Regions from separate parts of the Schaalia sp. JY-X169 genome, predicted to be linked through region 1. Evidence: riboswitches for the same ligand, from Rfam matches in the RefSeq annotation. Region 1 holds a riboswitch; the other holds the start of a gene.
The links. A riboswitch is a leader RNA that binds a small molecule or an ion and turns the genes downstream of it on or off. The one in region 1 is predicted to bind S-adenosylmethionine.

Region 1 (10,324 bases):
CCAGGGACGGTCCTTCAACCTCGATCAGGCTGATTCCCTTGAGGGGTGTCACCGTAGTCGCGTTGATCGCGCCATCTGCTGGAAGTTCGACGAGGCCGTTGGCTGCAAGAAGCTCAAGTGCGCGACCCTGGTTTGATGGGTCGGTGATGACGCCTACCTTAGCTCCCTCGGGAACGTCAGCGATGTCAGTGATGGTTTCTGAGTAGATGCCCAGGGGCTCAATGTGAACCGGGGAGCCTGCGACAAAGTCGTAGCCGCGCTCTTCTGTCTGTGCCTCAAGGTAGGGGACGGTTTGGAAGAAATTGGCGTCCAATTCGCCGGCATTGAGGGCCTCATTGGGCTGGATGTAGTCAGAGAACTCAACGATGTTCAACTGCAGGCCTGCCTCAGCCGCCAGGTTGTCGTTGATGAAGGTGAGGATTGAGCCGTGAGGACTGGGGCTGGCCCCAACAGTCAGAACCTCGACGTCTCCGCCCTCGGCTGCCTCTGTGGCAGCGTCATTCTGCTCCGCCTCGGTCGACTGGGTGGTGTCGCCACCGCCGGATGAGCAGCCTGCCAGGACAAGGGCTGCGGCCGCACCTGTTGCTGCAAAGTATCGTAGTGAACGCATGGTATTTCCTCCATTAGTTGTGCCCAATTGGGCTGTGAAGAATGAAAAGTCTGTTGGTGATGTTTAGTCGGGGTTCTGCCGAGTGCTTTGTACCATCTAGTCACTCCGGCTGGTGGCGCCTCAGCGGTGGTCCACCAGCCGGCTGATCATATCGCCGAGCATTTGGACCAGCTGCACGATGACGATGATCGCCACAACGGTGATGATCATGACGTCGTCTTGCCACTGGTTGTACCCGTAGTTCATGGCGAGGGCGCCAAGCCCGCCACCTCCGACGGCGCCAGCCATGGCGGAGTATCCGATTAGCGTGATGAACAGGGTAGTCACGGACTGCACCAGGGATGGCATAGCCTCACGGACCTGCACCGCCCACTCAATGCGCATGTTGGATGCACCCATCATCTGTGCCGCCTCGATCTTCCCGGGGGAAACCGCATTGATATTGGTCTCCACTAATCTGGCGAAGAACGGTACGGCGCCAACCACCAGGGGGACGACAGTTGCTTTCCAGCCCAGCGAACTCCCAACAAGCAGGCGAGTGAAAGGGATCAGCGCGATCAGAAGGATCATGAATGGGAAGGACCGCACCACGTTGACGACGACTCCAACAGCCTGGTTCAGCGCCGCCCTTGGCTTCAGACCCGAACGGGAACTGGACGCGAGGAGGAGGCCGAGCGGGAGACCAAGGATGACGGTGACTAGGCTTCCCCAACCCACCATCAGAAGCGTTTCGAGAACCGCTGGCCAGAACTTCTGCTGAATAGCTGGGTTATCGCCCCAGCGGGGTCCACCGGGGGCCGCAAAGATTAGGGAGAGCTGACTCGTGGAGACAAAGAGTTGCGAGAAGACCGTCATGATCAGACCCACTCTCTGACCAAAATAGCGTTGCGTTCAAGCTGGCCGCGGATTGCGTTTGAGTGGTAGGCGGGCACCGTAATAGCTAGGCGGCCAACTTGCACTTCACCAATCGACTCAAATCGGCCTGCTGCGACGTCAGCACCCAGAGAGGCAACGAGATTGAGGACCGTGGCGCCGGTTGGTACACCGGGACTGGAGGTGAAAGAAATATCCAGAAGAGCTTTCCCATCAGGGATCTCCACACCATCAATGTTGGGACGCGGCACCAGGTCCTCTGCAAGCGCAGAGTCCGGGCTCTCCAGTACCTTGGCAATTGGGCCGCTTTGAACAACGCGTCCGTGTTCCAAGAGTGTCACGGAGTCACAGTAATCCCGAACCACTTCCATCTCGTGTGTGATGATGACGACGGTAACTCCGGATTCGTCACGAAGTTTCTGTAGCAGTCCCATCACTTGTTTCGTCGAGGACGCATCCAGGGCCGAGGTTGGCTCATCACACAGCAGGACAGGTGGATTGGTGGCCATCCCCCGCGCGATTCCGACACGTTGCTGCTGACCGCCGGAGAGCTGCGCGGGGTATGAGGCTCCACGCTCTCCTAGGCCCACAACGGTCAGCAGTTCCTGAACCCGAGCAGCCGCCTTGTCTTTCGACTCACCGGCAAGTTTGAGGGGAAAACCGACATTGGCTGCAGCGGTTCGCGAGTCAAGAAGGTTAGGGGTCTGGAACACCATGCCAATGTTGCGGCGTGCTGCCCGTAGTTCCGGTCCCGATAGGGCCGTCATGTCGATACCGTTGACGACAATCTGTCCTGTTGTTGGGCGTTCGAGGGCGGTGAGGCAGCGAATCAGAGTGGATTTGCCCGCACCAGACTGACCAACAATTCCGTGGATTGCACCGGCCGGAATCGAAAGGGTGACGTTGTCCAGTGCGACGACAGAAGTCGCACCGGAGATGTCATAGACCTTTCGGACATCGACTAGTTCAATCAAGGTTCCTCCATCGGTCCTGGCGGTAGCACCACGCGTGTTGCTGGTTGCTGCAGCGTCAACGAGCCAGGTCTCTCAGCTGCTCTAGATGGTTGTTGCAATGATAATAGGGTTGTCAGACAGACCAATGGCAAATTGCCTTCCAGAGTGTGGACAGCAACCGCTGGCTGCCACCGCTGTGGAAAACGACTGAAGCAGACTCGTGAAGGAATGCCAGTAGGAGGAAGGAGGGTGCGATGAATGCGGGCCGTTACGCACCATCCCCAACGGGTGATTTACACCTTGGAAATCTCAGAACAGCCCTTATTGCGTGGGCTTACGCCAGATCCACGGGGAGAGACTTCTACCTGCGTCTTGAGGACCTTGACCGGCAGCGCTTCCGCGACCCCCAGTCCCAGATCGATGACCTTGAGGAGCTCGGAATCGACTGGGATGGGGACATTGTCGTCCAGAGTGAGCGCTTGGACCGTTACCAAAGCGCAATCGATGCTTTGCAGGAACATGACCTGGTGTTTGAGTGTTTTTGCTCGAGGCGCGACATCCGCGAGGCAGCCTCTGCGGCTCACGCACCGCCTGGACACTACCCTGGAACATGTCTGCGCCTCTCAGAGGGCGTGGCCCTTAGACGCAGGGCCGAACTGGCGGACCGCGGCTTGCAGCCAGCCCTGCGGTTGCGACCCACAGCGGCGAACTGGACGATCACCGACATGGGTCGAGGGCGGTTCACCGGGCCCACCGACAGCGCCGTCCTCCAACGAGGTGACGGAGCTTTTGCATACAACCTGGCCGTGGTTGTCGATGACATTGCGATGGGGGTTGACCAGGTGGTGCGCGCCGACGACCTACTGGCTTCCTCACCGCTCCAGGCATATTTAACTCACGAACTCGGAGGAGTCGAACCCCTTTACGGTCACGTCCCCCTCGTCCTAGGCCCCACGGGCAGGCGCCTGGCGAAGCGAGACGGTGCAGTCACTCTGCGCGAACTGCACGAAGCCGGACTCAACACGGCTGACGTGGTGCAGATACTTGCGGAGTCGCTGGAGCTCAGCAAGGTGCGAAGTGCGGCCGATTTCCTGGAGCATTTCGCCAAAGCACGTCTCACTGGCGACCCGTGGACGTTCCTACCCCCAAATATCAGACCCACAGCAGTTTCCCAAGAGTAATCGCGCTACTCCAATCACCCCGCTCAAAGGTGCAGAGATGTTTCCTATTGGTGTTATTTGGGCTGACTGGCCGTAGTCTGACATGTGGATGCAATCCATACGATTTCGTCCAAAGAGATCAACCTTGCAGGTAGAGGCACTTGCAAGGGAAGCTTGTCTAGTCAGAAATCCGCTTGAGCAGCAAACGCTGCTCTCTACTATTAAGGAGTCACCGTGGGTCGTCCCCGAATCTACGATGAGACACTACGAGAGCGCCTGATTGAAGAAGCGCGCCAGATGCTCACCGTCGACGGATACCACGGTGTTTCGTTGCGAGTTCTCACAAGAAATGTTGAGACCTCAACGAATGCCGTTTATACGCTGTTTGGGTCAAAGGAAGCCCTCATGGCGGAAGTTGTGATCCGCGACTTGGATCGACTGTTTGGCGACCAGTATGATCCCAATCCGAGCGAAAACTCCGAGGATGACCTCCTCAAGTTCGCTACTTTCTATCGCAAGCATGCAACTGCCGACCCCCTCGCTTTTGCGGGAACCTTTGAGGCAATGGAAGAGGCACGCCGCCCTGGCAGCCTTACCGACCGCATCAACCCGGAAGCAAAGAATATTGCGGCACGCATCCATGCTCCACTTTTGTCGCTATGCCAACGCATCGTCGACGAAGTCCCCGACAAGGAGATGGACGCGCAGAAAATGGCGGCGGGACTGTGGGCACTACTCCACGGGTATGTTTCGCTAGAGAATGCTCACGCTCTTCCCTTGTCGGAAGAAGAAGTTGAGGCAGCTTTCGAGCAGAGCATCCACGCCCTCTACATTTGCTGGGTCACCGTTGTTCCTTCGGGTGACACTCAAGAACTGGTTGACGAGGACGAACAGGCGACTGTTAACTAGCATCCACCCAAATCTGGCCAACCGCTCTTAAGGATCGGTGAGACAAAAGGGCCGACACCTGGGATAACACCAGGTGTCGGCCTTTTCTGTCGTCGGAACGATCAGCCCTTCACAGAACCCGCAGTTAGACCCCGCACGAAGTACTTCTGCAAGGAGAAGAACACCCCGAGCGGAATGATCATCGAGATAAACGCGCCCGCAGTAAGGAGGTGCCAATCCTGACCGCGCGACCCAGCGAGAGACTGGAGGCGCGCGGTGAGCGGAGCGGTTAGCTCCTGACCACCGGAGAACGTCAAGCCCACAAGCAGGTCGTTCCACACCCAGAGGAACTGGAAGATCGCAAATGATGCGATGGCTGGCACCATGAGTGGAAGAACCACCCGGGTGAACGTAGCCACATGTCCGGCTCCATCGACCTCGGCGGCCTCAATAAGCTCCCGTGGGATCTCTTGCATGAAGTTATGCAAGAGGAAAATCGCCAGAGGGAGCGCGAATGCAGTGTGAGCAACCCAAATCGACATGAACGGGAATGAGTTCCCAAAGGTGGAACTGAAGATGCGTAGCAAAGGAATCAGCGCCATTTGGAGCGGAACAATCTGCATTGCGAAGACAATGACGAAAACTAGGTCCCGTCCTCGCCATTTCATGAATGAAAAGGCGTAGGCAGCCATCACAGCAATAGCCAGCGGGGCAATCGTTGCTGGGATAGTGATTACCAAAGAGTTGGTCAAGTAGTTGAGCAGGTTGCCCTGAGACGAAGTGCCAAAGAGGACGGCCTCGTAGTTTGACAAGGTTACCGAAGGATTGGCAAACCAGGTCCACCAACCGGTTGACTTGATATCAGCCTCAGGACGGAACGAGGTTATGAGCAAACCCAAGGTCGGAACCGTCCACATGATCGCGATAAGAACTGCAATCAAAGATGCAAAGCGGTTGCTCAACGACTTCTTCGCCAACGTCACAGCACCTACGTGCCCGGTATCGGTCTTCTTGCCGCGACGCTTCGGGGGTGCCTGATCGTCATTCGGCAGTACTTCTGCAATGGTGCTCATCCGCGAACCTCCTTGTTCTTCAGCATCTGTCGGATGTTAAACACCACGATGGGGATAACAAGGACAAAGATGATCACGGCTGTCGAAGAGCCCAAACCGGCATTTCCGAAGGTGAATGACTGGTCATACATCTGGTTCGCAAGAACTTGGGTTTGGAACTTTGCTCCGGTCATGGTCTGGGTAATGTCGAAGACCTTCAGTGTCGCGATAGTAATAGTCGTGTAGACAACCACCAGAGTTGGCCGAATTGTCGGGACTGTAATTTTGGTCAACATCTGCCACGCATTCGTGCCATCGAGTCGTGCTGCCTCGATTAGCTCCATGGGGATGCCCTTGATAGCAGCTGAGAGGAGCACCATGGCGAAACCTGCCTGGACCCAAATGAGCACGACAATCAAGAAGAGCGTGTTGAGGGGGCTGTCCTGCAAGAAACGCACGGGTTCCCCACCAAACGCAACGATGATTGCGTTCAGTAGCCCGCGTTGATTCTGCCCGGCGCTACGGTAGTCATACATGAAGCGCCAGATGATGCCAGCACCCACGAACGATATTGCCATTGGCATGAAGAGCAGCGACTTCATGACCTTTTCAAACTTCTTGCCATCGATCAGTAACGCATAGAGCAGCCCGACAAGTACCGAGACGACCGGGACAAGCAGGACCCAGATCGCAGTATTTATGAATGCGCGCTGAGAGTCTGAGTTTGTGAACAACCACCCGTAGTTTTCAAAGCCTACGAAAGTGGTCGAAGTTCTATCAAAGAAGGAGTTATATGTCGTGAGGACTGCGGGCCAGATGAGGCCCATCCCCAGGAGGAAAAATGCGGGGATCACGAACACCAGAACCGATGCGACATTTCTGCTCTTACCCTTAAGGCGATCCGCAAGGGACGCCATCAGGAGCAGGATCGCAACGATCGCAATGATCGCGATCACGGCCAGAACCATCTGGCCGACCTTTGTATGTAGTAACCAGCTCACCATATTCCTAAGATTTGTAGCGCGGGGCCCGCTTCGGACCCCGCGCTATCTTCACCAAGACTGTCGCTAGATCAGCCCTTGGGCCAGGAATCCTGGATGTTGGTTAGCATCGTTTCCGCATCGATCTGACCGTCAATCCACTGTGTCGTACCGGTCCAGAATGAACCCGCACCAACCTCAGAAGGCATCATGTCAGAACCGTCGAAGCGAGCAACTGAGTTCGGATCCTGCAGCAGTTCGATTGCGAGACGCAGGATATCCGAGGACGCCAAAGCCGGGTCAACGAACTTGTTTGCAGAAGTCACGCCACCCAGTTCAACACGGGTGTTGGCAAACGTTCCAGAGGCCATGAAGTCCTGGACTGCTGCGGCTTCCGGGGTGTCAGCAAAGCGAGCCACGAACTCACCGGCTACCAGAAGAGGAGCTTCATCCTCGGTCTCAGCAGGTAGGTAGAAGGCAAACACGTCACCGTCGGGGGCAACTGTTGTGCCTTCTGGCCACTGTGCTTCGTAGAAGGAAGCCATGCGGTACATGTAGCACTGGTTGTCGAGGATCGGCAGGCCACCATCGTTGAAGGAGGTCGTAGCGATCGAGCGGGAGTCACCAATACCGCCATTTACGAAGGCGTCGTTGAGCAGGTAGTCACCAACAGCATTGGTGGATTCGAGAATCTCGGGAGCATTGAATGGAATTTCATTGGTAACCCACTGGTCGTAGGCATCCGGCCCTGCGACGCGGAGGACGAAGTCCTCAATCCAGTCAGTTGCCGGCCAACCCGTAGCACCACCGGATTCAATACCTGCACACCATGGCTTGGTTGCGCCATCACCAGCGGTGTCAGCAGCAATCTTTTCGGTAAGCGCCATCATCTCATCGAGAGTCTTAGGAACCTCGTAGCCGTGCTCTTCAAATGCAGACGGGGAGTACCAAACGAAGGACTTGACGGAAGCGAGCATCGGTGCAGCGTAGAAGGTGTCGTCAACGGTGCCATACGTCTTCCATTCAGGCGACCAACCTTCGTCAACTTTGGCAGTTGTGGCTTCATCGGCGGGCTGCACCTTGCCGGTGGCAACCATGCGCTTCAGGAGGCCAGGCTGCGGAATGATCGCGAGGTCGGGCGCATTGTTACCTTCAACCTGCACCACCAGCTGCTGCTCAAACTCGCCAACACCGTTGTGCTGAACTGTGATGCCCGTGCATTCTGTGAACTTGTCGAATGTGGCCTGAAGGTCGTCAGCCTCAGAGTCACGAATTGACGAGAACAGGCTCACGGTCGTTCCGGGGAAGCTTCCGTACTGCTCAAAATCCTCGCAACCTTCTGCGGCTGTCCCACCACCTGCATCCCCACTCTCGGCTCCTCCACCGGTGTCACCACCGATTTCGCCGCCGCCACTACACGCGGAGAGCACCAGCGCTGACGCTGCCGCGATTCCCGCAACGCCTGCAAAGCGCTTACTTGTTACTTTCATTGTTCCTCCGTTACCTCGTTGTACAGGTAGCCATCGCCTTCAGAATTGTGCGTGACCTGAGGAACACTAAACCAAACTTGTCGTGGGAGCGCAACCATTTGCGTAAAACCTAAGGTTGCGGTTTGGCAACGGGCCGTCCAGACCCGCCGACGGGGCCACTGATCATGGTGACGAAATGCATACGTGGGGAACCGATGTTCTCCTGGGGTATGGACCCCAGGAGCACACTTGCTCCCCACGTATGCATTTCGCGAGTTGACCGGGTTTGTACCGGCGCCGAGACTTATGTCTGTCAGACGAGCTTTTTAAGCTCGACTACCTCCTCGTGAACGTCGCTGTCCTGAGCGTCGGGGCTGATGTTGGCAGCGACGACAGCCTTGTACTGCGGCAGCCAGGTGTAGAGCTGGTCCGTCAACGGGTTGAGGCGACGCTTGGCGATCGTGTAGATCTGGAAGACAAGCACGGCGATATTAGCAGCAAGAGCCAGGGCGGAAACCACGAACAGTGCCGTTGCGCTGCGTGAACTGTTCACTGCGAACATGGAGTCCGTAACGAACATCGGCACCGCCATTGTGAACATCATCCACAACGCCAGGGTGTGAGCGCGGTGTTGCAGCCACGCACCCTTCTTGATGAAGAACGCAGGGATGGTGCATCCAATCAGCAGTGCAGCACCGGCGTAGAACGAATGGTCTCCAACGCAGTTGTACACGTACGCGAAGTTCCACAGGTCGTAGGCGATGATCCAGAACCACAGCATGTCTGGCCAAATCATGTCCTTTGACTTGTCGCGTGAAACAAAGATGCCGAACCAACCACAAATGGTAATCAGGTTGATAAGGCCCGCTACACCATTCATCCAGTTCCAAGGGCCGGACAGCATGTAGACGCCATCGACAATGCCGTCGGCGCCCATTGCTCCGACCTGGAAGTCACGGATGCAAGCCTCCAAGATGTTGATGGCCAGGATTGCGGCTGGAAAGATCAGCACCCACTTGATCTTGGCAACCTTCGGGAAGTAGCGGATCGCCATGAAACCGAGGCATCCCGCTAGAGCCGAGTAAACCTTGACCCAATGGAACCAGGTACCGGTTGACGAATCTCCACCCGCTGTTGTCGGCCAGACAAACAAGGTGAGGATGATGGGAAGGATAATGAAGAATGAGATGCCGCCCCACTTCCAGCGACGGGTCACCTCATTGAGCCCAATAAGGGCTCCGAGGACGACAAACCACATCACCCACGAATACCAAGGGATGGATTCATACAAGAACACGTTGGGTCTCCTACCAATTGAGAAGTTCACGGCGCATCTGCCGCCAGGCCGCCTCGCCGTCGCTTACTCTCAACAGGCTAGAATCTGTACCAGCACACAAGGTATAGACAGAACTCGACAAGTGTCGTGTTTACAAGAAAATGACAGGAACCGCCCGGTAGCAGCCAGCAGTGTTGGGGACTTGGGTCCCACAGGTTGCTAGCAACGGGAGTACGGGAGTGGCAATGGCGTCTACGACCAGGCAGCTACTTTCCGCAGCCCTCAAAGACCAGCTGCGCACCACACCTCTAGACAAGGTAACTGTCTCTGGCCTCACTGCGCAGGCAGGTATAACTCGGCAAACCTTTTACTATCACTACGCGGATGTTTACGACCTCGCAGTGTGGGTGTTTGAGCAAGAGGTCGCCAACCACATCATGGAGCATGCCTCCTACTCAGAGTGGGCTAAAGGCTACCGGACACTTCTCCAGTATCTGCAGGACAACTTCGAACAGGCCAAAGCAGTTCTGAACTCCCTGGGGCACCGGGAGAGGGACGCATTCTTCCTTGAGCAGTTCCGCAACATGATGGAAGCCATCGTCACTGAGCTGGAGGGCGACCTCGTCCTCACCCCTGAAGACCGCCAGTTCGTTGTCGACCACTACGCTGCGACCGTCCTCGGACACTTTCTGCGCTGGGTTTCGATGAGGCAGAAAGAGGATCCTGGAATCCTGGTTGCAAACATTGAGAAAATACTCCACGGAACCGTCCGGCAATCTCTGGAGAGGTTTTCCGAGGGCGGCTCGAAGCCTCGCACCGGTGTCCCAAAGTGAGTGGGGATAGAAGAATCCCCGCTCGGTGGGTCGCACCGGCGGGGATACTGTGCGCCTGAAGGGACTCGAACCCCCAACCTTCTGATCCGTAGTCAGATGCTCTATCCATTGAGCCACAGGCGCTTGGTTGTGTTACCTCCGAAAGTATAGGGACACAGCCCGCGCCAACACAACTTTGTTGGGCACGACGCCTCTCACATCACACTTTCCACACCTCTCGGCAGTCAGCA
Region 2 (10,324 bases), 930 kb from region 1:
GCAGCATCCCAGACGGACTTTGACTTTGTTCGCTCCCTGGTGGAGACGGGCGCAGTCCCCGACGATGTGACAGTTTCCGTCCTCACCCAATCGCGCCCGGAAATCATCACCAGAACGGTGGAATCCCTAGTTGGTCTGAAGCGCGCAACCGTGCACCTCTACAATGCGACATCACCCATGTTCCGCGACGTGGTCTTCCGCAATAGCAAGGAAGAAACCATAGCGCTTGCGGTTGAGGGAACGCGGCACGTCATGGCTGCAGCTGAGAAGATTCTTGGCGACCAGACAGTGTTCGGCTACGAGTACTCTCCGGAGATCTTCATTGACACTGAACCGCAGTTCGCCCTCGACATCTGCGAGGCCGTCATGGATGTCTGGCAGCCGGGACCTGACCGGGAGATCATTCTGAACCTACCCGCAACCATCGAACGTTCCACACCGAACGTCTACGCGGACCAGGTGGAGTGGATGTCGACTAACCTGTCGCGGCGCGAGTTCATCACGCTGTCCGTGCACCCACACAACGACCGTGGCACTGCGGTGGCGTCAGCGGAACTCGCCATGCTCGCCGGGGCTGACCGAGTGGAAGGCTGCCTTTTCGGCCACGGTGAACGAACGGGTAACGTCGACCTCGTGACGTTGGCGCTGAACCTTTACACGCAAGGTGTCAATCCGCAGGTGGACCTGTCGGACATCGACGATGTCCGGCGAACCGTTGAGTACTGCACCGGTATGGGCGTTCACGACCGTGCGCCGTATGCGGGTGACCTTGTGTACACGTCCTTCTCGGGTTCGCACCAGGACGCAATCCGCAAGGGATTCGCAGTCCGTGCCGCCAAGGTGGACGAGCAGGGCTCGGACGTGTACTGGGAGATCCCCTACTTGCCTGTTGACCCCCATGACGTAGGCCGGTCGTACGAGGCCGTTGTGCGCGTGAACTCGCAGTCCGGGAAGGGTGGCGTCGCCTTCCTTATGTCGTCCGCGCATTCCCTGGAGTTGCCGCGGCGCCTGCAGATCGAGTTTTCACGAATCGTCCAGGCTGAAACTGAGGAGAGGGGCGGCGAGATTGACGCCGCGACGTTGTGGCAGTTCTTCGCGGATGCCTACCTGCCCAATGATGCGGCAGAGAACTTAGAGCCGTGGGGGAGATTTGTCCTCGGACGTTCCTCAGTGACTTCGGATGACTCCGGGGCTCAGTTGCAGGCTGAACTGTTTGATCGGGGAAGCCAGCTGATCATGAAGTCAACGGGTAACGGACCCGTTGACGCATTCGTGAAGGGGCTTGAGGACCTCGGGCATGACCTGAGGATCCTTGATTACTCAGAGCACGCGATGAGTTCCGGCCATGGTGCGAACGCCGCTGCATACATTGAGGCAATCGTTGATGGCCGCACGGTGTGGGGTGTCGGCATTGACTCGTCCATTGCTCGGGCGTCGTACAAGGCAATCATCTCGGCGCTGAACCGGGCCCTGCGCTGAATGCAGCGAACTTTCCGTGATAGGGCGTTCGTTTTACGTGCCTACAAACTGGGAGAAGCAGACCGAATCCTGGTGATGCTGGGGGAGAAGAGCGGGCAGTTCCGGGTTGTTGCTAAGGGAATCCGGCGCACTTCCTCTAAGTTTGGGGCGCGGCTGCAATCCTTCAACCTTGTCGATGTTCAGTTTTATCGAGGCCGCAGTGAGCTTGCCACCCTGACGCAGGCGGAGACGATCAGTGCGTACTCGGTGGACATCGCTCAGAGTTACGGAAGTTTCACGAATGCGAAGCTCATTGTGGAGGCGGCTCAGCGAATAACTGAGGGGCAAGAGCTGCCGTCACCGGAGCAGTTCGCCCTGCTTCACGGCGCCCTGCACGCCATGGCTTCCGGAACCAAACCGCCGGCCCTAGTCGCAGCGTCGTACTTGCTGCGGCTTGCAACCATTGAAGGATGGCAGCCGACCCTGGACAGGTGTGCCCAGTGCGATACCCAAGGGTGGTATTCACACTTCTCGGCAACCAGTGGCGGCAGTGTCTGTGACGACTGCGCAAGCGCGGATGCACTACGTGTTGAACCCGGTGCGCTCAGACTCATGGACATGCTGCTCCGGGCTGATTGGCAGTCCGCCCTCGCACAGGAAAGTGAGCACTGGGGCGAGGCATTGGATGTGTCGGGGGCGTGGGTGCAGTGGCAGTTGGAGCAGCGTCTGCGCGCACTCCCATTTGCAAGCATCGTGGACTGAAGCGTGGCGGCGGCCTTGCCCCGCGCTGCGGTGCCCGTTCATTTGCCCCGACCCGCTGGGCTTAACATTGAGGTGACAGAGGAGGTTCTCGTGGGGTGCACGACGATTTTGGTGGGTAAAGACGCAAGCTATGATGGCTCGCCTCTGGTGGCGCGGAATGAGGACTCACCCAACGGTGAGTTCCACCCGAAGAAGATCATTGTTGTAAAGCCCGGTGACCAGCCCCGCGAGTACACAAGCGTCATCTCAAAGGTGACCGTCCCGCTCCCAGACGACCCGATGCGTTACACGGCCGCCCCGAACGCCATCCCTGATCAGGGGATTTGGGCCCAGGCTGGGATTAACTCGGCCAACGTAGCGATGAGCGCAACTGAGACGCTCACCAGCAACGAGCGCGTCCTCGGCGCCGACCCGCTGGTCTCGGGTGGCATTGGCGAAGAGGACTTCGTAACCCTGGTGCTCCCGTACATTCATTCGGCGCGTGAGGGTGTTGTTCGTCTTGGTGCGCTGCTGGAGCAGTACGGCACGTATGAGATGAACGGCGTCGCCTTTGCGGATGCGGATGAGATCTGGTGGCTTGAAACCGTTGGAGGTCACCACTGGATCGCGCGCCGCGTCCCCGACGACGTCTATGTGACGATGCCTAACCAGCTGGGCATTGACAGTTTCGATGTGGAGGACGCCCTCGGTGAAGGCCGCGAGTACCTGGCGTCTTCTGACTTGCGAGATTTCATCGCGGACAACTGGCTAGACCTCTCCATTGATGGGAACCTGAACCCGCGGGACGCATTCGGCTCACACTCGGATGCCGACCACGTTTACAACACTCCTCGCGCCTGGTTCATGCAGCGCATCTTGAATCCCAACAGTACGGAGTACGCACCGACCTCGGACGATATTCCATGGTGCCGGCACCCAGAACGCAAAATCACCATTGAAGATATCAAGTATGTATTGAGCTCGCACTACCAGGGCACCCCATATGACCCGTATGCGGGCACCGATGAGCAGGCGAGACTATTCCGCCCGATTGGGATCAATCGGCATAGTCAACTTTCTATCCTGCAGGTAAGGCCAAAATCGTCCCGTTCGATACAGTGGATCGCATTTGCTTCCAACCCTTTCAACACGCTGATTCCCCTCTACACTAACGTTGAGAAAATGCCCGACTATGTCTCTGACACGACAGGCCGAGTAACAACGGAGAACTTCTACTGGGCCAGCCGCATCCTCGCTGCATTGGCAGACGCCCAGTTTTCTGCGGCGCTACCTGAGATTGAGAGCTACCAGCAGGCCACGCTTGCTGCAGGCCACGAAAACCTCGCAAAAACTGATGCTGAGGCACGTATCCTCGTCGACAGTGCATCGGTAGGTGGCCTTCTCGAGGCCGCCAATGAGGCGATCACAACCACGGTCAAAGAGGCAACCGAGGCGGTGCTCGACAAGGTTCTCCTGATTGTCAGCAACGGCATGAAGAACAGCTTCTCCAGGTCGGATGGTTAGACATGGCACTTGATGCGCCAGGTGCTGGTCGCACCGTTGTCCCGCCCCATCTTTTAGGCCACGTCCCCGAACATGTCGCGGTGATCATGGATGGCAATGGGCGTTGGGCGAATGCAAGGGGCCTGCCCAGGACCGAAGGGCACCGAGCCGGTGAGCTTGCACTAATGGACACCGTCGCGGGCGCTGTCGAGGCTGGCGTCAAGTACCTCTCGATGTACGCGTTCTCTACGGAGAACTGGAAGCGTTCGCCCGAGGAGGTCCGTTTCCTTATGGGGTACTCACGGGATGTGATACGTAAGCACACGGACCGCCTCGACGAATGGGGCGTGCGGGTCCGTTGGGTCGGACGAAGACCACGTCTTTGGAAGTCTGTCCTCAAAGAGCTACGGGTTGCCGAAGAGCGAACCAAGAACAACACCAAGACGGAACTGCTTCTGTGTATCAACTATGGGGGGAGAGCCGAAATCACAGACGCCGCCCGGGCGCTTGCGGAAGAAGTTGCTGCTGGAACTCGCAAGGCTTCCTCTATCAGGGAAGCCGATCTGGCGTCGCACCTGTACGCCGCGCAGGCCCCAGACGTCGACCTGTTGATACGCACGTCGGGCGAGTCAAGGATTTCTAACTTCTTGCTTTGGCAGCTGGCTTACGCCGAACTAGATTTCGTGCCGCAGGCGTGGCCGGAGTTTGGGCGGGAACAGCTTTGGGAGCGTCTGATCGCCTACCGGGAACGCGAGAGACGCTACGGCGGAGCGGTTGACGCCGTTGCCGGTAGCAACCAATGAGCTTTGCGATTGGGCTCTTACCCGCGCTGCTATTTGGGTCTTCAAGTGTCCTGCTGATGAAGCTCGGCGGGGACAGCCGACAGCAGACCATGGGGCAGTTTCTTGGCGCCTTGGCAGTGGCGATAGTTTTGGCGCTCAGCGTGGGAGTGGACACGAACCCCGCTGTTCTTCTCACCGCCTTTGTTGCGGGTGCAGTGCTTGGTGTGGGGATGAATCTGCAGATTATTTCCTTTCACTATCTGGGTGTCTCACGTGTCATGCCGCTCACGACGGGCGGTCAGCTGATCGGGGTGGCGGTTCTTGGTATTGCCCTGTTCGGAGAGTGGGTCGGATCGGCGGCGCTGCCGGTGGGAATCGCGGCGTTGGCGTCAATACTGGTGGGGGTATTTCTTGCGGGCTGGAGCGAGCCCGACCCTCTCACCGTGTCCGCTCCCGCGGATCCCGCTCGGGTCGCTCCCGCAGATTCTGCTCGGGTCACGTCTGCTCCGCTCGCTCCCGCAGATCCCGCTCCCGCGGATCCCGCTCCTGCAGATCCCGCTCCTGCACCCGCTTCCGCTCCTGCTTCTGCTTCCGCTCCTGCTTCTGCTTCCGCTTCCGCTCCTGCTTCCGCTTCCGTGCGAACCGGAATGGTCATCATGGCCATTTCTACGTTGTTCTTGATTGCATTTCCTACCCTCACGAGGTTGTGGTCGATTGATCCGATGACGTCGCTGTTGCCGGAGGCGATTGGTTTCGTGGTGGTGGGTGTGATCGCCACATCCCCGCGACGAGGCATGCCAGATACGCGTTGGAGTCGCCCTACCGTTGGCGCCTTGCTCCCGGGGGTCCTGTGGGGCACGGGGTTGATCGTGCTGCAGTACTCAATAAATGTGCTCGGGGTGGCTGTGGGATTTGCACTTTCGCAGTTAACGGTGGTGGTTGCGACTTTTGGGGGCATCTGGATTCTCCAAGAGAAGAAGACACGCAAAGAGATGCGCGTGACCATGTTGGGAATGCTGTTTCTGGTCGGCGGTGCGATGCTGCTCGGATACGCGAACGCACTAGACGGAATCTAGCCACACTGGCGGCGTGACATACTCAGCGCCTCCTGCTTGACGGTGGCCTGCTGCTTCCCGCTGCTCGTTCGGCGAGGGTGCTTAGGGTCAGCCCCACGACAATGTGTCGTGCGACCGTGCTACGGTTCTTGCAGGTTCAAGAGTTGTAGCTTTCAGTACCTGGCTGGCTGCACGGCAACCCTCTGCGTCGAGCGGGGTGCCCCAGGGGAAGAACCGGCGTGAACAACCGTTCATGCAAGTCGAGGGGGGCCCAGGCGTGCGCGTGTTGGGCTCCGGTAAGGATTGTTCCCATGCCTGTTTTCCAGATTGCCGTCGCTGATGGGGGAGTAGAGGACTTCGAGACCACGGACGGGTGGGGTGAAGTGCCTGAAGTGGATCGGCCCGTGTGGTCTCGCTATATGCTCGACCATTGCCCTTGGTTTCCCGGGGCGACCATTGTGTCCTTTATTGCGTCTGGCGTAGTCAACGGCGGCTCCCGCGTCCCTGAGGTTTGGAAGGAGACGGCCGCGGAGCTGCACAGCGGCGGCTTTACTCCGCTCCAGTACTACCTACTTGCGCAGTTGTTGTCGGATAAGCGCAGGAGGAACGAGCTTGATGAGGCCACTCATGGGCATCTTTTCAAGCAGTGGTATGAGGAAGGGTTCCCAGCTTTTCAACTTGATGCCGAAGCCTGGAAGCCCTGGCTTGAGCGACTTGTGCGAGCACAGTCGCCGCGTCGCGCCCTCGACCATATGCTCTTCGGGCCGGACCTGCCGGCACTGGGTATGGTGATGTCGCTCTCCGGAGAGCTGGCCCGGGTCGTTTCCGACTGACGGTTGCACTCAAGGGGGCTTGGGCGGCCTAGGGTTTTCTCTTTCAGCAAGGCCCCCAGTCTAAGAGGGCCCACTATCCGAAATCCCTTGGCTGCCCAGGCGTTCGGTTAGGCGGCGTGGTTCCACAGTGTTGGTGGCGTCCCATTTTGGCTGCCTGGTGGCGCGCCTTGTTGGCCTGGCTCCCTACTGTGTTGGTTTGGTGGCGGACCGGTTTCGTCGGGGGCTGCGCTGTGTCTGTCTGGTGGCGCGCTGGTTTGGTTTGGTGGCTTGTTTTGGGGTGGGAGGACGCGTGTGGTTGGTTGCCATTTTTGTGTGGGGTCTTTCCAGTGGGGTGGTTTGATTTGGGGTGTCCCGTTTTTCATTTGGATGTTCCAGGGGCCGTGTTCGATGTGGCGGTGGTGTCCGTGGCAGAGGAGGACGCCGTTGTCGGTGTGGGTTTTGCCGCCTTGGGCGTGGGGGGTGACGTGGTGGACTTCGCACCATTGGGCGGGGGTGTCGCAGCCGGGGATGATGCAGCCGCCGTCGCGGGCGAGGATGACGCGTTTTTGGTGGTTGGTGAAGACTCTTTGGGTGTTGCCTAGTTCGGTGATTTTGCCTTGGGGGTCGGTGGCGTAGAACTGGATGGCTCCGGTGCAGGCGGCGTGTTCGATGGCGAGGTTGGAGATGGTGAGGGGGCCTTGATTGGTGTGGATGAGGCCGGGGCGCCGGTTTTGTAGGGCTTGGCGGCTGGTTTGCATCATGACTACGGTGCCTGATCCGCCGAGGAGGGGTGTGCCTGGTTGACCGGTTTTGATGAGGTTGGTGGTGTGGGTGGCGGCGCTGGAGGCAACTGTGATGATGGAGGCGAAAGCGTCGTGGCGTTTTTGTGCGGGGCTGCGCTGATCCCAAACCCCACCAGCATTGTCATTACTGTTGCTGGCCGGGTCGCCACTGTTGTTGTGGGCCGGGTCGCCACTGTTGCTGGAGTGGTTACCGGCGCTACTGGTGTTGTCACTGTTGGTGGGGTCCCAGTGGTGGCGTGTTCTGGGGGAGGTGATGGTGTTGAGCATGGTTTCTAGGTGGGCGGCGATTTCTGGGGTGAGGTTGGCGCGTAGGGGGATGAGTCCGTGTGCTTCTTGGCCGATGGTGAGGAAACGTTTACTGGTGGTGTGGTAGTCGGCTTGGATGCTTTGGCGGGGGTCCCAGAGGTCGGCTGCTTGGCTGCAGGCGCGACGTATTTCATCTAGGTGAGCGCCACTGAAACCAGTCGTGGGAGTTCCACCAAACCCAGCGCCCAAACCAGTATCAGTTCCAGCGCCAGTGGCGGCGTCAGTGTCGGTGCCGGTGGTTGTAGGGGTGTTTCTGGTAGGGACATTGTTGTTGTGGAGGTGTTGGGCAACATCGTGGTAGTTGCGTTTGTCACCTGGTAGGCCGAGGGCGGTTCCGACTAGTTGGCCTTCCATGTCCCCGGTGTGGGTGCCACCGCGTTTGTCATGTTGGGTCAGGGTGTCAACAATGCGGAGGGCGCCTGCTTCACTAAGACCCCCAGTTTCAAGGGCGGAGGCTACTAACTCAAATGTTGCACCACGCCCCGGAACACCGCCACTGCCGCTGCCGGGGTCACTGCCAACCTCAGGGCCCCTGCCACTGCCAGCAGCGTTGCTAGCGAGGTCATTGCAGCTGCCAGGGTCAGTGGAGGGATATGTTTGCGGCAGGGTTGCTTCGGCAAGGCGGAGGCGGGCGCGCGCCTCGGTAATACTGCAACCGGTTAGGTCGCGTACCAGTGCAGCGCCCCCGGTGAATCCGGCCATGGCTCCACCATTGAGGGCCCCACTCTTCAAACGTTGATCCAGCACTCCCGCACACCCGGTACCAATGGCTTGCAGGCGTTTGACCAACACGGCAGTAATCTGGGCTAACCCTAAAACCTGCGAGTTGGGTGCCCCCATGATGTCAGTGATCGCCGGTAAACCGGCTCCCACCGCGGCCAAATCAGTAATGACCCCAACCAAGCCCGCCGGAATGTCCGCTGCTGGTCCGGCTGAGAACCTGGCCGCCGGGACCGCCCTGCCCTCAACAATGCCCTCTATAGGACTGGTCAAGATCATCACCTCCTCACAAGTAGGACCGAACAAGTAGAACACCTGTTCGATAAACCAACCCTACGAGCACCCTCCGACATCAACCCCCCAAAACCACCACCCCCACACCGAACAGTGACCCACCTCACAAAAACTGCTGTGCCGCCTAGCCTACCGCCCGCCTCACCAGAACCCTGAGCTGGTCTGCGACCTCGTCATTTATCTCCAATACAGCGAACGACGTCGGCCAGAACACGCCCTCGTCCAAAGCGGCGACATCGTTGAGACCGATGGTGGCGTACCTGGTGTCAAACTTGGACGCCGGCTGCAGAAACACAACGACCTTGCCGTCCCGGGCATACGAGGGAAATCCGTACCAAGTCTTCGGGTCAAGTTCAGGCGTAACCTCCCAGACGATCTCATGGAATCGCTCCGCGATCTGCCGGTCACTGCCCTCAAGCGCGCTGATGGCATCGAGACAAGCCTGCAACTCTCGGGCCCTTCGCGCCGAACCCTTCTCACCTTCACGTGCTGCCCGAAGTTCCTCGGCACGCTGCTTCATGGCGGCCCGCTCAGTTGCGCTGAAGCCGGTCGATTCTTCGTCCTGTGTCATTGTGCCTCCTTACATAAATCCCCTTGTCGGGTGGTTTCTGAGCCTATGTCTTAGCACGTCCTACACACCAGTCCCCAAAGCTCAGTACCTGCGACGGAACTTGGCCGTGCCCTATTGTCGCGCGCCGCGATTGCGTAGCCTAAGGCCATGGAGATGAACTTGGTTCCGTCGGCGCTCGGTCTAGAGCACGTAACGATGCGCTATCCCGGGGGAGTCACAGCAGTCGACGACGTGACCTTGACGATCGCCCAGGGTGAGGTTGTTGCGCTCCTCGGGCCAAACGGCGCAGGAAAAACAACGTTGATAGACCTAGCCCTGGGCCTGCAACACCCAACGGCAGGCTCCGCGAACCTACTGGGCATGTCCCCACCAGACGCGATCTCGCGGGGTTTGATAGGGGTTGTCAACCAGACTGGGGCTCTTCCCGTGGATTTCTCGGTGCACCAGCTTTTGACGCTCTTCAGCGGGTTCTACGCCACGCCACTCGGTCTTGTGGAGGTGGTTGAAGCCACCAACCTCGGCGGCCTCGTGAAGAGAAAGATCCGCAAGCTCTCCGGTGGCGAACAGCAGAGGGTCCGCCTCGCCCTCGCCCTTCTTCCGGACCCTTTGGTCATGTTTCTGGATGAACCGACCGCTGGAATGGACCCCACGGCACGCCAGGACTTTTGGCGGGTCATCAAGAAGGCAGCGGGAACTGGCAGGACCGTCATCTTCGCGACCCACTATCTTGCCGAGGCCGAAGCCTTCGCCGAACGAACGATCATCATGAGGGACGGCCGGGTCGCCGTCGATTCCCCCACCCACGCACTGATGAGACGTGGCACAGCAAGGCTGACGATTGATTTGGACGAGGGCGATGCCATCGGAGTCCTTGCTTCCCTTGAAGAGCGCGGCTGGACAGCCCTGTGGGAAGACGGAAGGTTGGTAGTGAGCGGAAGCGACCTCGATGACGCTGCCCGCATCCTCTTGGCAGTACCGGGAGCACACAACTTGCGTTTGGTCGATGCGAGCCTTGAAGACATCTTCGCGTCGGTCACAGGAGTGAAGGAAGGTCCGCAGTGATGAGCCACTCACTGACAGCAGAGCAAATTCGTAGTCAGAACCCGGTTGTGAGGCCGAACAGGGGACTTGGCCGCTTTATCTGGGTCTTATTTAGCGGAGTCTTCTTCAACCCGTTCAACATTGGCTTCGCGATTTTGATGCCCGTGATCATGTACCTGATGTTTGGTGCCAACCAGGAGTACTCGGACTTCTCTGTTGGAAACGGAAATGTCGCCTC

Region 2: linked by a shared signal. The riboswitch ahead of H2O65_RS07150 (hypothetical protein) and the one ahead of H2O65_RS00750 (methionine ABC transporter ATP-binding protein) in region 1 are both predicted to bind S-adenosylmethionine.

The regions. Positions count from the first base shown of each region.
Region 1 is NZ_CP059675.1:161,219-171,542, reverse strand. It holds gene H2O65_RS00760 (MetQ/NlpA family ABC transporter substrate-binding protein) at 1-610, opposite strand, end outside; gene H2O65_RS00755 (methionine ABC transporter permease) at 731-1,465, opposite strand; gene H2O65_RS00750 (methionine ABC transporter ATP-binding protein) at 1,468-2,457, opposite strand; SAM riboswitch class I at 2,462-2,549, opposite strand; gene gluQRS (tRNA glutamyl-Q(34) synthetase GluQRS) at 2,691-3,617, shown strand; gene H2O65_RS00740 (TetR/AcrR family transcriptional regulator) at 3,831-4,505, shown strand; gene H2O65_RS00735 (carbohydrate ABC transporter permease) at 4,607-5,557, opposite strand; gene H2O65_RS00730 (carbohydrate ABC transporter permease) at 5,554-6,537, opposite strand; gene H2O65_RS00725 (ABC transporter substrate-binding protein) at 6,609-8,006, opposite strand; gene H2O65_RS00720 (DUF5692 family protein) at 8,299-9,282, opposite strand; gene H2O65_RS00715 (TetR/AcrR family transcriptional regulator C-terminal domain-containing protein) at 9,507-10,094, shown strand; tRNA gene H2O65_RS00710 (tRNA-Arg) at 10,145-10,217, opposite strand.
Region 2 is NZ_CP059675.1:1,612,224-1,622,547, reverse strand. It holds gene leuA (2-isopropylmalate synthase) at 1-1,479, shown strand, start outside; gene recO (DNA repair protein RecO) at 1,480-2,220, shown strand; gene H2O65_RS07165 (C69 family dipeptidase) at 2,251-3,723, shown strand; gene H2O65_RS07160 (isoprenyl transferase) at 3,726-4,505, shown strand; gene H2O65_RS07155 (GRP family sugar transporter) at 4,502-5,560, shown strand; SAM riboswitch class IV at 5,695-5,807, shown strand; gene H2O65_RS07150 (hypothetical protein) at 5,851-6,372, shown strand; gene H2O65_RS07145 (HNH endonuclease signature motif containing protein) at 6,480-8,453, opposite strand; gene H2O65_RS07140 (hypothetical protein) at 8,599-9,045, opposite strand; gene H2O65_RS07135 (ABC transporter ATP-binding protein) at 9,193-10,107, shown strand; gene H2O65_RS07130 (ABC transporter permease) at 10,107-10,324, shown strand, end outside.